2 regions of the Paenibacillus sp. LX16 genome follow, and region 1 is predicted to be linked to the other one. Evidence: riboswitches for the same ligand, from Rfam matches in the RefSeq annotation. Region 1 holds a riboswitch; the other holds the start of a gene.
The links. A riboswitch is a leader RNA that binds a small molecule or an ion and turns the genes downstream of it on or off. The one in region 1 is predicted to bind thiamine pyrophosphate.
Positions count from the first base shown of each region.

Region 2: linked by a shared signal. The riboswitch ahead of thiC (phosphomethylpyrimidine synthase ThiC) and the one ahead of T3H97_RS04575 (ECF transporter S component) in region 1 are both predicted to bind thiamine pyrophosphate.

Region 1 is NZ_CP141152.1:1,007,786-1,012,996, reverse strand. It holds gene T3H97_RS04585 (energy-coupling factor transporter transmembrane component T family protein) at 1-72, opposite strand, end outside; gene T3H97_RS04580 (ABC transporter ATP-binding protein) at 47-1,498, opposite strand; gene T3H97_RS04575 (ECF transporter S component) at 1,498-2,094, opposite strand; TPP riboswitch at 2,344-2,453, opposite strand; gene T3H97_RS04570 (TatD family hydrolase) at 2,497-3,294, opposite strand; gene T3H97_RS04565 (polynucleotide kinase-phosphatase) at 3,315-5,211, opposite strand, start outside.
Region 2 is NZ_CP141152.1:805,107-810,317, forward strand. It holds gene T3H97_RS03615 (alpha/beta hydrolase) at 1-17, opposite strand, end outside; gene T3H97_RS03620 (IclR family transcriptional regulator) at 316-1,059, shown strand; TPP riboswitch at 1,215-1,327, shown strand; gene thiC (phosphomethylpyrimidine synthase ThiC) at 1,515-3,314, shown strand; gene T3H97_RS03630 (hypothetical protein) at 3,438-3,590, opposite strand; gene T3H97_RS03635 (YitT family protein) at 4,098-4,934, shown strand; gene T3H97_RS03640 (SdpI family protein) at 5,094-5,211, shown strand, end outside.

The sequences.
Region 1 (5,211 bases):
AAACATAACGAGCTTTAAGCCCGGATTCACGCGATGCAGCCATGTTTTATGATGGGGAAAGGACAGGTTCATACTGTAGTTCCCCTTTCTGAATCCGCCATATATCGGTACAATATCGACGGATAATTTCCGGGTCATGCGTGACCATCACAATGGCCGTGCCTGCCGCTCTCAGCTGCTCCAACATATCCAGCATGACAAAGGTATTTTGCGCATCCTGCCCAAAAGTCGGTTCATCCAGTAGCAACACTTCCGGCTTACGGATCATAGCCGTAGCAATACTCAACCGCCTTTTTTGGCCTAACGAAAGCTGATACGGATGACGCTCGTCCAGCCGCTCTAATCCGAACTGTACGAGCATCCGATCCACCCGCTCCCGGCACTGTTCAGCACTAAACAAGCTCTTAGGTAACGAATACTCTAGTTCCTTTCGTACGGTGTGTGCTACGAATTGCAGCTCGGGATTTTGAAACGCGAACCCGATACGCTCTGCCAGTTGTTCCGTACTGCCTGCCTCAATTCCGCACACGCTATAACGTCCCTGTGTGCGAAGTAAGCGCATCATGGAGAGCAGCAGCGAGCTTTTGCCAGCTCCGTTTTCACCGACCACGCCAATCCAGTCGCCAGGCTTCACCTGCGCATGCTCCACATAAATCACTGAACTTAAACTGCGGAGGCCGCTAAAATGTTCCAGCTCCAGCAAATCAGTCCCCGCACCATTCTGTTGCGTCACTGATTCACTCCAACGTGGCGAAGACGATTCATTCCATACTCCCGGGTACCACACGCCGTACTCGGACAATGCCTGCCGATGCATATGAAATACTTCTTCCGCCCTTCCATCCACAATGATCTCCCCTTGAGCAGAAAGCACCACAATCCGGTCCACATCATGGACAATTTCATTAATTTTATGCTCTACGATCACCAGTGTCTGCTCTACCGAAATGTTGCGAATGGTATCCCATACCTGTGTAGTGCCTTCCTCGTCCAACAAAGCCGTGGGCTCATCCAGAAAAAGCACTTCTGGCTCCATAGCCAGCACAGACGCAATCGCCAGCCGCTGCTTCATTCCCTGTGACATGTTGCCAATGGGCATGTGTATATCATCCGTCGATAGACCAACCTGTATCAGCAGCTCGCGAATACGGGATTGCATCTGCTCCCGGGGAACCTGATTATTTTCCAACACAAAAGCCAGTTCCTCGTCTGCATATGACATACAGAACTGCGTATCAGGATCTTGAAATACAATACCTGAGACACTTGGAATTACAGCAGCATCGTATTTCATGGGCACTTCTATCGTGCGTGGAATCAGACCGCTTAACACTTGGAGCAGCGTTGATTTACCGCATCCACTCGGTCCCAGTAGCAGCAGCTTTTCCCCCTTGTGGACAGACAAAGACATATTGTGAAAAAGCAGCTCTTGCTCACCGGGGAATTTCAACCGTAGACGGGTGATCGAAGCCACCACATCTTCGGTTGCCCGGCTCATCAATCCAGCCCCTTATAATCTTGTTCCGTTGCAGGTCTCAAACTTCGTGTAACTCCGGTTACCTCCAATGCCTTAGCCAGATAGAACGCGAATACCCCGGCAATCACAATACTGCCAATCATCCGAAATCCAATATACAAAACATAGTTCCAGGTCGATAGCTGATCAATATACCCGTAGCTGAAGTCTAAAATCAGAGAAGTGACAGCCGCCCCGGCCGCAGCTAGCGAAGCAACCCCCAGGTTTGCGTTCCGATACAGAAAAGCCGCAAAAAACAGCTCCGCTCCCAAGCCTTGCAGCAGGCCATAGTACAAGGTGGACATCCCCCATTCGCTTCCCAAAAAAGCGCTGACCGTTGCCGCTGCCACCTCTGCCAAAATCGCAACACCCGGCTTGCGAATGATGAGATAAGCAAACGTGCCTGCCATAAACCACATGCCATACATCAGTTGCTCGGCGTGCAGACCCAATGGTTTCATCAAATCATAGGCAGGCCCCCATATTTTATAGACCAAACCGAACACAACAGCGATCACAATCGTGACCAAAATATCAGTCAGCTTCAACCCTTTGGACGCTCTTACAGTAGTATTCATTATTGCGTGCTCCCCTTTTTCCTATAATTGGCCTCTTGGCCATAAAAAAAAGCTTGTCTGGAGCTGAATCTCCAGGCAAGCTTTATGCGCAGTAAAAGGTGAAGCACCATACAAAACGTCATTCGTCGATATGCCTTATATAACCAGTAGTCTAAGCTATTACACTGATACCAAGCCAAAGCCAAGGTCAAAGCAAAATGCTAGGACATACATTTAATCTATCGACAACCGCAAAACAAGCGGCATTCCTGTATAGTGTTCTTGGTTTCTCTACGCTGGCATTACCCAGATCAGATTTCACGGTCAGTGGCAAGGGCCACCCTCTCAGCCTGACTTTCTCAAGCTCCCGACAATGCTTTTTAATTCACTATAATATATACCACATCTATGGCTTTGACAATCCTATAATCCGAAGAAACGTCTGGCCGTCTCCGTCGTCGCGATTTCAATCTCCATCATACTTCGGCCTGCACATTCGGCTACCGTAGCAGCAATATGAGCGAGATACATCGGCTCATTACGCCCCTCTTTGGGCTTCACGGGTAGATTACGCGGGGGCAAAAATGGAGCATCCGTTTCAATCATCAGACGGTCCAAGGGAATATCTCTGACTAGTTCACGCAGATGTTTGCCACGCCGTTCGTCGCAAATCCAGCCGGTGATCCCGATGTACAGTCCCATTTCTACATACGTATGCAATTCCTGTTCCGTGCCGGTAAAACAATGCACTACCGCTTTATCGACAAGCCCTTGATGCTCCCGCAGCATAGCGACAAAATCCTCATGCGCATCTCGTTCATGCAGAAATAACGGCATATTCAGCTCACCCACCAGTTGGATTTGCTCGCCAAACCATCGGCGCTGCACATCACGTGGCGAAAAATCACGGTTATAGTCCAATCCGCATTCCCCTATGGATACGACCTGCGGCTGACCCGCCAACTGGCGGAGCTGCTGAATCGTGTCTGCGCTGCAGTCTTTGGCATCATGGGGATGCACGCCAGCTGTCGCATACAGCTTGCCCGGATAACGTGCTGCATACTGAGAAGCCTCCCGACTGCTGCGGACACTGGTCCCGGTAATAATCAGCGGTGAAATCCCTACAGCCGCGGCTCTCTCTACCACCTGTTCCCGATCTGCATGAAACGAACGGTGCATCAAGTTCACACCAATATCAATTAACGGTGTACCCCTTTCCATCTCAATCCCTCCTTCGCTAACTACAATCTCGGATCAATCGGCTCCGATTCCAGCGATAGCGCGGCAAGGACGCATTCATGAATACGATCTACCGTATCCTTGCGGACAAAACGTTCCACGCCTTCCATACCTAGCGCTCCTTCCATCAGGGCATGACGTTCCTTTTTGTTCGTTCGACGCTGCTTCAGACGCTTTAAATTCTCAGGGGCAAGATAATCCATACCGTAAATGATGTGCAAATACTTCCGGCCTCTCACCTTGATTGCAGGCTGAATCATCTTGTCCCGATTTTTCATCAAAAAGCATTCTGGCTTGATCACAATCCCCTCATGACCATCCTCTGTCATCTCGTTCCACCAGCGAATGACCTCTTCCTCGCTTGCTTCGTCCGTGATCACGCGATACTCTGTCTCCATAAACAGGGAAGACAGCCCAGCCAGCTCCCGGTTTTGCTCCATATGCCAAATATGAGAATGGTCGAAAAAAGTCTTTCCACTGTGTGCCAGCGTATGGAACGGTGCGATACGAATTTCATCCAGACCGTCCACATCCCAGCAATATTTTTGAAAAGCCTCTTGAAACGTTACGGCATTCGCGTACTTCTGTTCCATTTCCCCCAACCAGTCTCCAACCTCTCGGCCTGCAACCTTCGCCTGCTTCAGCTTGTCTACCAGCTTACTGCGATCCAGCAGAGCTGCTTCACCCACATGCGCATACTGTGCAGCAATCAGTTCCCGAGCCTTGAGATTCCACGGTACAATTTCCGCATCCAGCAACACAAAATCCGTCTGGTTCCGTTCAAAATATCCGGCATCCACTAGATCCGCATTCAGTTTCTCCAGCACCTGCTTCCCAAAGCCTAACTCAAAGAAAGGTCGTCCGCTTCGGGTGTAGATCGTGCCCAATGTCGGGTAGCCGACATACTCGACAGCGGCCTGTTCGTTTTTGAATAATAGTAGAATAGCCCGGCTACCCATATGTTTTTTCTCGGCCACCATCGTTTGTACTCCTTGCCCGCGATAATAAGCCAGTGCCTCACGTGGATGCTCCAGATATCCTGCCTCTGCAGACACCGTTGGAGCAGGACTCATGGTTGGTGGAATATACACCAGCTCCTCCATGGGTACAGTCACATGTGACACGGTATCTATAGCGGATTTGATCCATTCTCCTTGCACGCGCACTTCGCCATACGATTCCGTCAACACACTATAACCGGCGATGAGCTTGCGTAAATTCGGCGGGGAAAACCGTTTTCTCTGCCACCGGACAAGTGGGCTATCGGGATCATTCGCATAATTCTCATGTGCCAGAACGCTGACAAATTCCTTTTCCGGATAACGATAAGCGGTCAGCATACCGCCAAATACCACGCCTTGATCAATATTCACCGTCTGGTTCACAAGGGTAGGCTGCGGTCTCGGATCATGTCCCCATACTACTATTTCTCCCGATTCATGGTCTACGAACCAATCCTTACGGATCGGTTTTCCGTTCGCATCCTGTCCTTCCGTATCTCCATAGCGGCAATAATCAGAAATACGTGCCGACTGTTTGCCAATAAAATGATCCTTAATCCCGGCATGAGCCACAACCACGTGTCGCAATCCATTTCTGCCAAAAATTAAATGAGAGGGTGCATGTAACAGAAAATCCCTTAACTCGCTTTTAAGCTGTTCCGCTGCTGCCTTGCCCGCTTTTTGTTCATATTGGGCCAGTTCCTCTGCAAATTGTTCATCCCCATGACTGAGAGTCACCTTTCTCCCATCGAGGTAACGGCCGATTTTCCATCCATGATTGCTGTCAATCATATACGCTAGTCCGGCATCCACGTGCTTTTTCCAGAACTGCACCGCTTGTAACGATTCTGGGCCACGGCTCATCACATCCCCGACAGATACCAGTCTTCTGCCATCT
Region 2 (5,211 bases), 200 kb from region 1:
TGGGATGTCGAAATCATGTAAGAGCCTCCTTATATAAAATTGATCTTCGTTTCATAGAATTTAGGTATAATTCCACTTGAAAATAGTAGTGTAGATCCGTATAGATACCTATTATCGTATGATGGGGATTATCCAAAGTCAACGCCTGAACCGGAAAAGTAAAAATGATGCAAAGAATTGTCGATGTTTGTTCTCGTTCTGTAATATGGTTGTCACAAAAACATCGGTTTACAGTAGCCGCGACTATTCTATATAATTTATGTAACCATGTTTCATAGTGTGAAACGAATATGGATACAAGAGGAGCGGTTCACGATGGAAGACCGTAAATTAACCGTTCGCGCTGTAGAGCGTGCACTTGATATACTGCTGTGTTTTACTGCAAATTCGGATCTTGGCCTGACGGAGATTGCCTCCAAAATTGGTCTACATAAAAGCACGGTTCATCGGCTGCTGACTACGTTGGAGGATCGGGGCTTTGTCGTTCGGAATGCCGAAACGGAAAAATATCGACTTGGCTTCCGCATTTGGGAGCTATCCACGCATTTGTCCCAAAGTGACGAGCCGGCAGTGCTGTTGCAGCCTGCAATGGAAGGACTACGTGACCGTTTGGGCGAGACGGTCAGCTTGTACTTACGGGACGGTAGCATGCGTATTCGCATACAAGCCGTGCAGAGCAATCAGGCGATCCGCAGGGTCGCGCCTGTAGGTGCGCGTATGCCGCTGGCTGTAGGGGCCTCCAGCAAGGTGCTGGCGGCCTTTATGCCGCCGCAGGAGCTGGAAGCCCTGCTAAGCGGGGATGAATGGCCGCTCTCGGTAGACCCGGAGGTCTATAAAGCCCAGCTACAGGACATTCGCGAGAAGGGCTATGCGACCAGCTATGAAGAACGGGAGCCAGGGGCTGCTGCTGTAGCAGCGCCAATTGTGAACCGGAAGGGACAGGTCACTGCGGCTTTATCTGTATCTGGCCCGGTTAGTCGACTTGCACCCGAGACGCTACATGACTTTGCTCCGATTTTGATCGAAGCGGCGAAGGAAATGGGGCTTATGCTTCCGTAACAAGAATGAACACAGTTGAAGCAAGCAGAGTGATTTGATGGGGAACGTCTCCTTGGTAAAGGGAACCTAAAAGGGTTGCCAAAGCCATAAATTTAAAGTAGTCTGGTAAGGAAGGCGGGATGTCTGTTATATCCGCCTCATGTGAATAGAAGTATCACAGTTACTGGGGGAGCCTGTAATGCCGGGCTGAGATGGAATCGTGCAAGATTCCGGACCCTTTGCACCTGATCTGGATCATACCAGCGTAGGGAAGTAATCGGCCATTGAAATGTATACGCGGCTGCTGTCTACGGTGACGCATTGGAATAGGATTATTCCATATGCGCATTGTCTGGATAGCTGCCTCGTTAGATTAGCCGGTTCCCTGGGGAACCGGCTTTTTTGCATAGATCAGCGCCACCCTGGGAATGGTTCCGGATCGGTGTGTCATTTCATCGAAACGGGAGGAATGGACAATGAAGCCGACAGAAGCAGAAGGAACAAAAGAAGTTGAGGTAGAGAAGACAAACGGGGAGCAAGCCAGTGGGGTAAAACCCTTTCCGGGAAGCCGTAAGGTATATATTCAAGGCTCGCGGCCGGACATTGCCGTGCCAGAGCGCGAAATTGCTCTTCATCCTACACATACGCCGCAGGGCACGGAGCATCATGAGCCATTGCGTGTATATGATACGAGCGGTCCCATGACCGACGAATCCTATCAGGTCGATATCCGTCAGGGCCTGCCTCCATTACGGCGAGCTTGGGCACTGGAACGGGGCGATGTGGAGGCTTACGAGGGACGCGCCGTCCAGCCGGAGGATAATGGACTGAAACCTGGCTCGAAACGGGAGACAGTGGAATTTCCCGGCGTGACCAACCGTCCGCTTCGTGCTTCGCAAGGTCGTACAGTGACACAAATGCATTATGCGCGGCAAGGGATCATTACGCCCGAAATGGAATTTGCGGCGATCCGCGAAGGGGTGGAGCCTGAGTTTGTACGGCAGGAGTTGGCGGCTGGACGAGCCATTTTGCCTTCGAATATCAATCACCCGGAAAGTGAGCCAATGGTCATTGGGCGTCATTTTCACGTGAAGATCAATGCGAACATTGGTAATTCTGCGGTTACCTCCTCCATCGAGGAGGAAGTGGAGAAAATGACTTGGGCTGTGCGTTGGGGCTCGGATACGGTTATGGACCTGTCTACAGGCCGTAATATCCATACCACACGTGAATGGATCATTCGGAATTCTCCTGTACCGATTGGGACTGTGCCGCTGTATCAAGCACTTGAAAAGGTGAACGGTGAAGCAGAAGCGCTGACGTGGGAGTTGTATCGCGATACGCTGATTGAGCAGGCGGAGCAGGGAGTGGACTATTTTACAATTCATGCGGGTGTATTGCTGCGGTATATACCGATGACGGCGAATAGAATGACGGGAATTGTGTCCCGTGGCGGGTCGATCATGGCAGCCTGGTGCCTTGCGCACCATCAGGAGAATTTTTTGTATACACATTTTGAAGAAATCTGCGAAATTATGAAAGCCTATGATGTGGCCTTTTCTCTCGGGGATGGTCTACGTCCAGGTAGTATCTATGATGCGAATGATGAAGCACAGTTTGCAGAGCTGGAAACGTTGGGCGAGCTAACGCAAATCGCATGGAATCATGATGTTCAGGTCATGATTGAAGGGCCAGGACATGTCCCTATGCATAAAATCAAAGAGAATGTGGATTTACAAATGGAGATTTGTAAGGAAGCTCCTTTCTATACCTTGGGACCGCTCACGACGGATATTGCCCCCGGATATGATCATATTACCTCAGCCATCGGGGCGGCGATGATCGGTTGGTTCGGGACGTCCATGCTGTGCTATGTTACGCCTAAGGAGCATTTGGGTCTGCCGAATAAGGATGATGTCCGTGAGGGTGTCATTACCTACAAAATTGCGGCACATGCTGCTGATCTGGCGAAAGGTCATCCACGGGCGCAGCAGCGGGATGATGCTTTGTCCAAGGCACGCTTTGAGTTCCGCTGGCGGGATCAGTTCAATCTGTCGCTTGATCCCGAGCGGGCCTTGTCCTACCATGATGAAACGCTACCGGCAGAGGGCGCCAAGGAAGCACATTTTTGCTCGATGTGTGGTCCCAAATTTTGTAGTATGCGTATCACGCAGGACATTCGCGCCTATGCAGCGGATAAGGGTCTGAACACTCAAGAAGCAGTAGCTGCCGGGATGCGTGAGAAGGCAGAGCAGTATCGGGATGGAGGTCAGTAAAACGAACGTGTGAGTTTAGGAACAAATGAATTAAAAAAAGCCGTGGTTCTCTACAGTCGGTGTAGGAAACCACGGCTTTTTAACTTATGTAAAGCGGATCATGCAAACCGGATAAACAGCGCCTTATTTTTTACCCATTTTTTCATTCAAAATGTCCTGAAAGCTGAGCTTCTTCTCCGAGCTATCTTCTTTCTTCTGCATACTCACCGCGTTGGCACGTTGGTATTGGTGGTGAAAGGGCATCAGGGTGTGGACGGTTAAGTTCATTGTATTCATGTGGTTCATTCCTCCAATTCCATATTGTCAAATTCAGATTGAGTTGCTTAGGACGTCTATATAGGACTATTCGTATGTACTTGATGTCGTAATACCGTGTAGGTTGCTTGGTAATGTTTCAATCATTATACCCACATTTTTTCAAAGTAAAACGCTTTTGACATAAAACAGGAAGATGGTCATATGTGTCCAAAATGCCGATTAGGAGGATGGTCGTTTTAGAGGAAAATGTGCCTAGGTCTAAAACAAGGGCTAGAGGCCCGTTTTCTTAGTTTAGTAGTCGGGATTGTATTTTTTTTGTCGAATAACCTTGTAAAAGGAGAATTTTGCGAAATCCAAGTCAGGATTGAGGCAGTCTGGTGGCGAATTAAAGTGTCAAAGTTGTATTGACTTTATGTTTGGTAGTAGATACCATGAACTGGTTGTCAGCGTATTTTGACAACAAGAGTCAGCCAATCCATCTGGCGATTCATCCTTTGAAATGTTAGAGAAAGGATTAGAGTATATATGAAAAAAAGTATTGCAGATATCGCATTTATTATTCTGGGTGCGTTTTTTTTCGCGCTAGCTGTTAATCTGTTTGTGATTCCGAATGAGTTTGGCGAGGGGGGTGTTACAGGGGTCACGATTATCCTGTACTACCTGTTTCAGTGGTCTCCCTCGATCGTCAATCTGGTGATTAATGGCTTGCTGCTAATTGTCGGATATAAATTTTTGGACAAGAGAACGACCCTGTACACTATAATTGCGGTCGCTTTTAACTCGCTGTTTTTACATTTAACGGTCAACTGGCGGATCGATTCGCATGAGCCGACGATTAATGCTGTATTTGCCGGAGTTTTGGTGGGGGTCGGCATTGGCTTAATCGTACGGGTAGGTGGCACTACGGCGGGAACGGTTATTTTAGCCCGGATCGCCAACAAGTATCTGGATTGGAATATCAGCTATGGCCTGCTGTTTTTTGATTTGATTGTCGCGTTCTCTTCCTATTTTATTATTGGCCCTGAAAAATTGATGCTAACTATCGTTATTTTGTACGTTGGTACGAAGGTGATGGACTTCATGATCGAAGGACTGAACCCGAAAAAAGCAGTCATGATCATTTCGGAGCACCAAGATAAAATTGCCGAGATGGTTATTACGAAAATGGATCGTGGAGTTACTGTCCTGTCAGGCCACGGCTATTACACTAAAAATCCAAAAGAAGTGCTGTATATCGTCATTAGTAAACAAGAGGTGTCAGCGCTTAAAAAGATAGTGAAAGCCATCGACACAGCAGCATTTATCACCATTCATGACGTGCGGGATGTGTTCGGGGAAGGCTTTTTGGATATTTCGAAGTAGCTGGTGGTGCGAAGGTCAGGTTATAAGAGAACATAGTTGGAAGTCGGTCCTGAGGGATCGACTTTTTGTTTTTGTGATGTTTTTTCCATTTTTGGTATTGGAAAATATGCATAATAAAGAGGAGTCACTCAATTTCTGTTATATGGAGGGTTTGGCGGGATGGAGAATAAGGGTAATTATGATGTAAAAGAAGAATTCAAGAAGCCGTGGACGCATGTGTCTATTTTTTTTATCATGTTGCATGTTATGAATTTTGCTTTATTTTCCTCCTCACTTC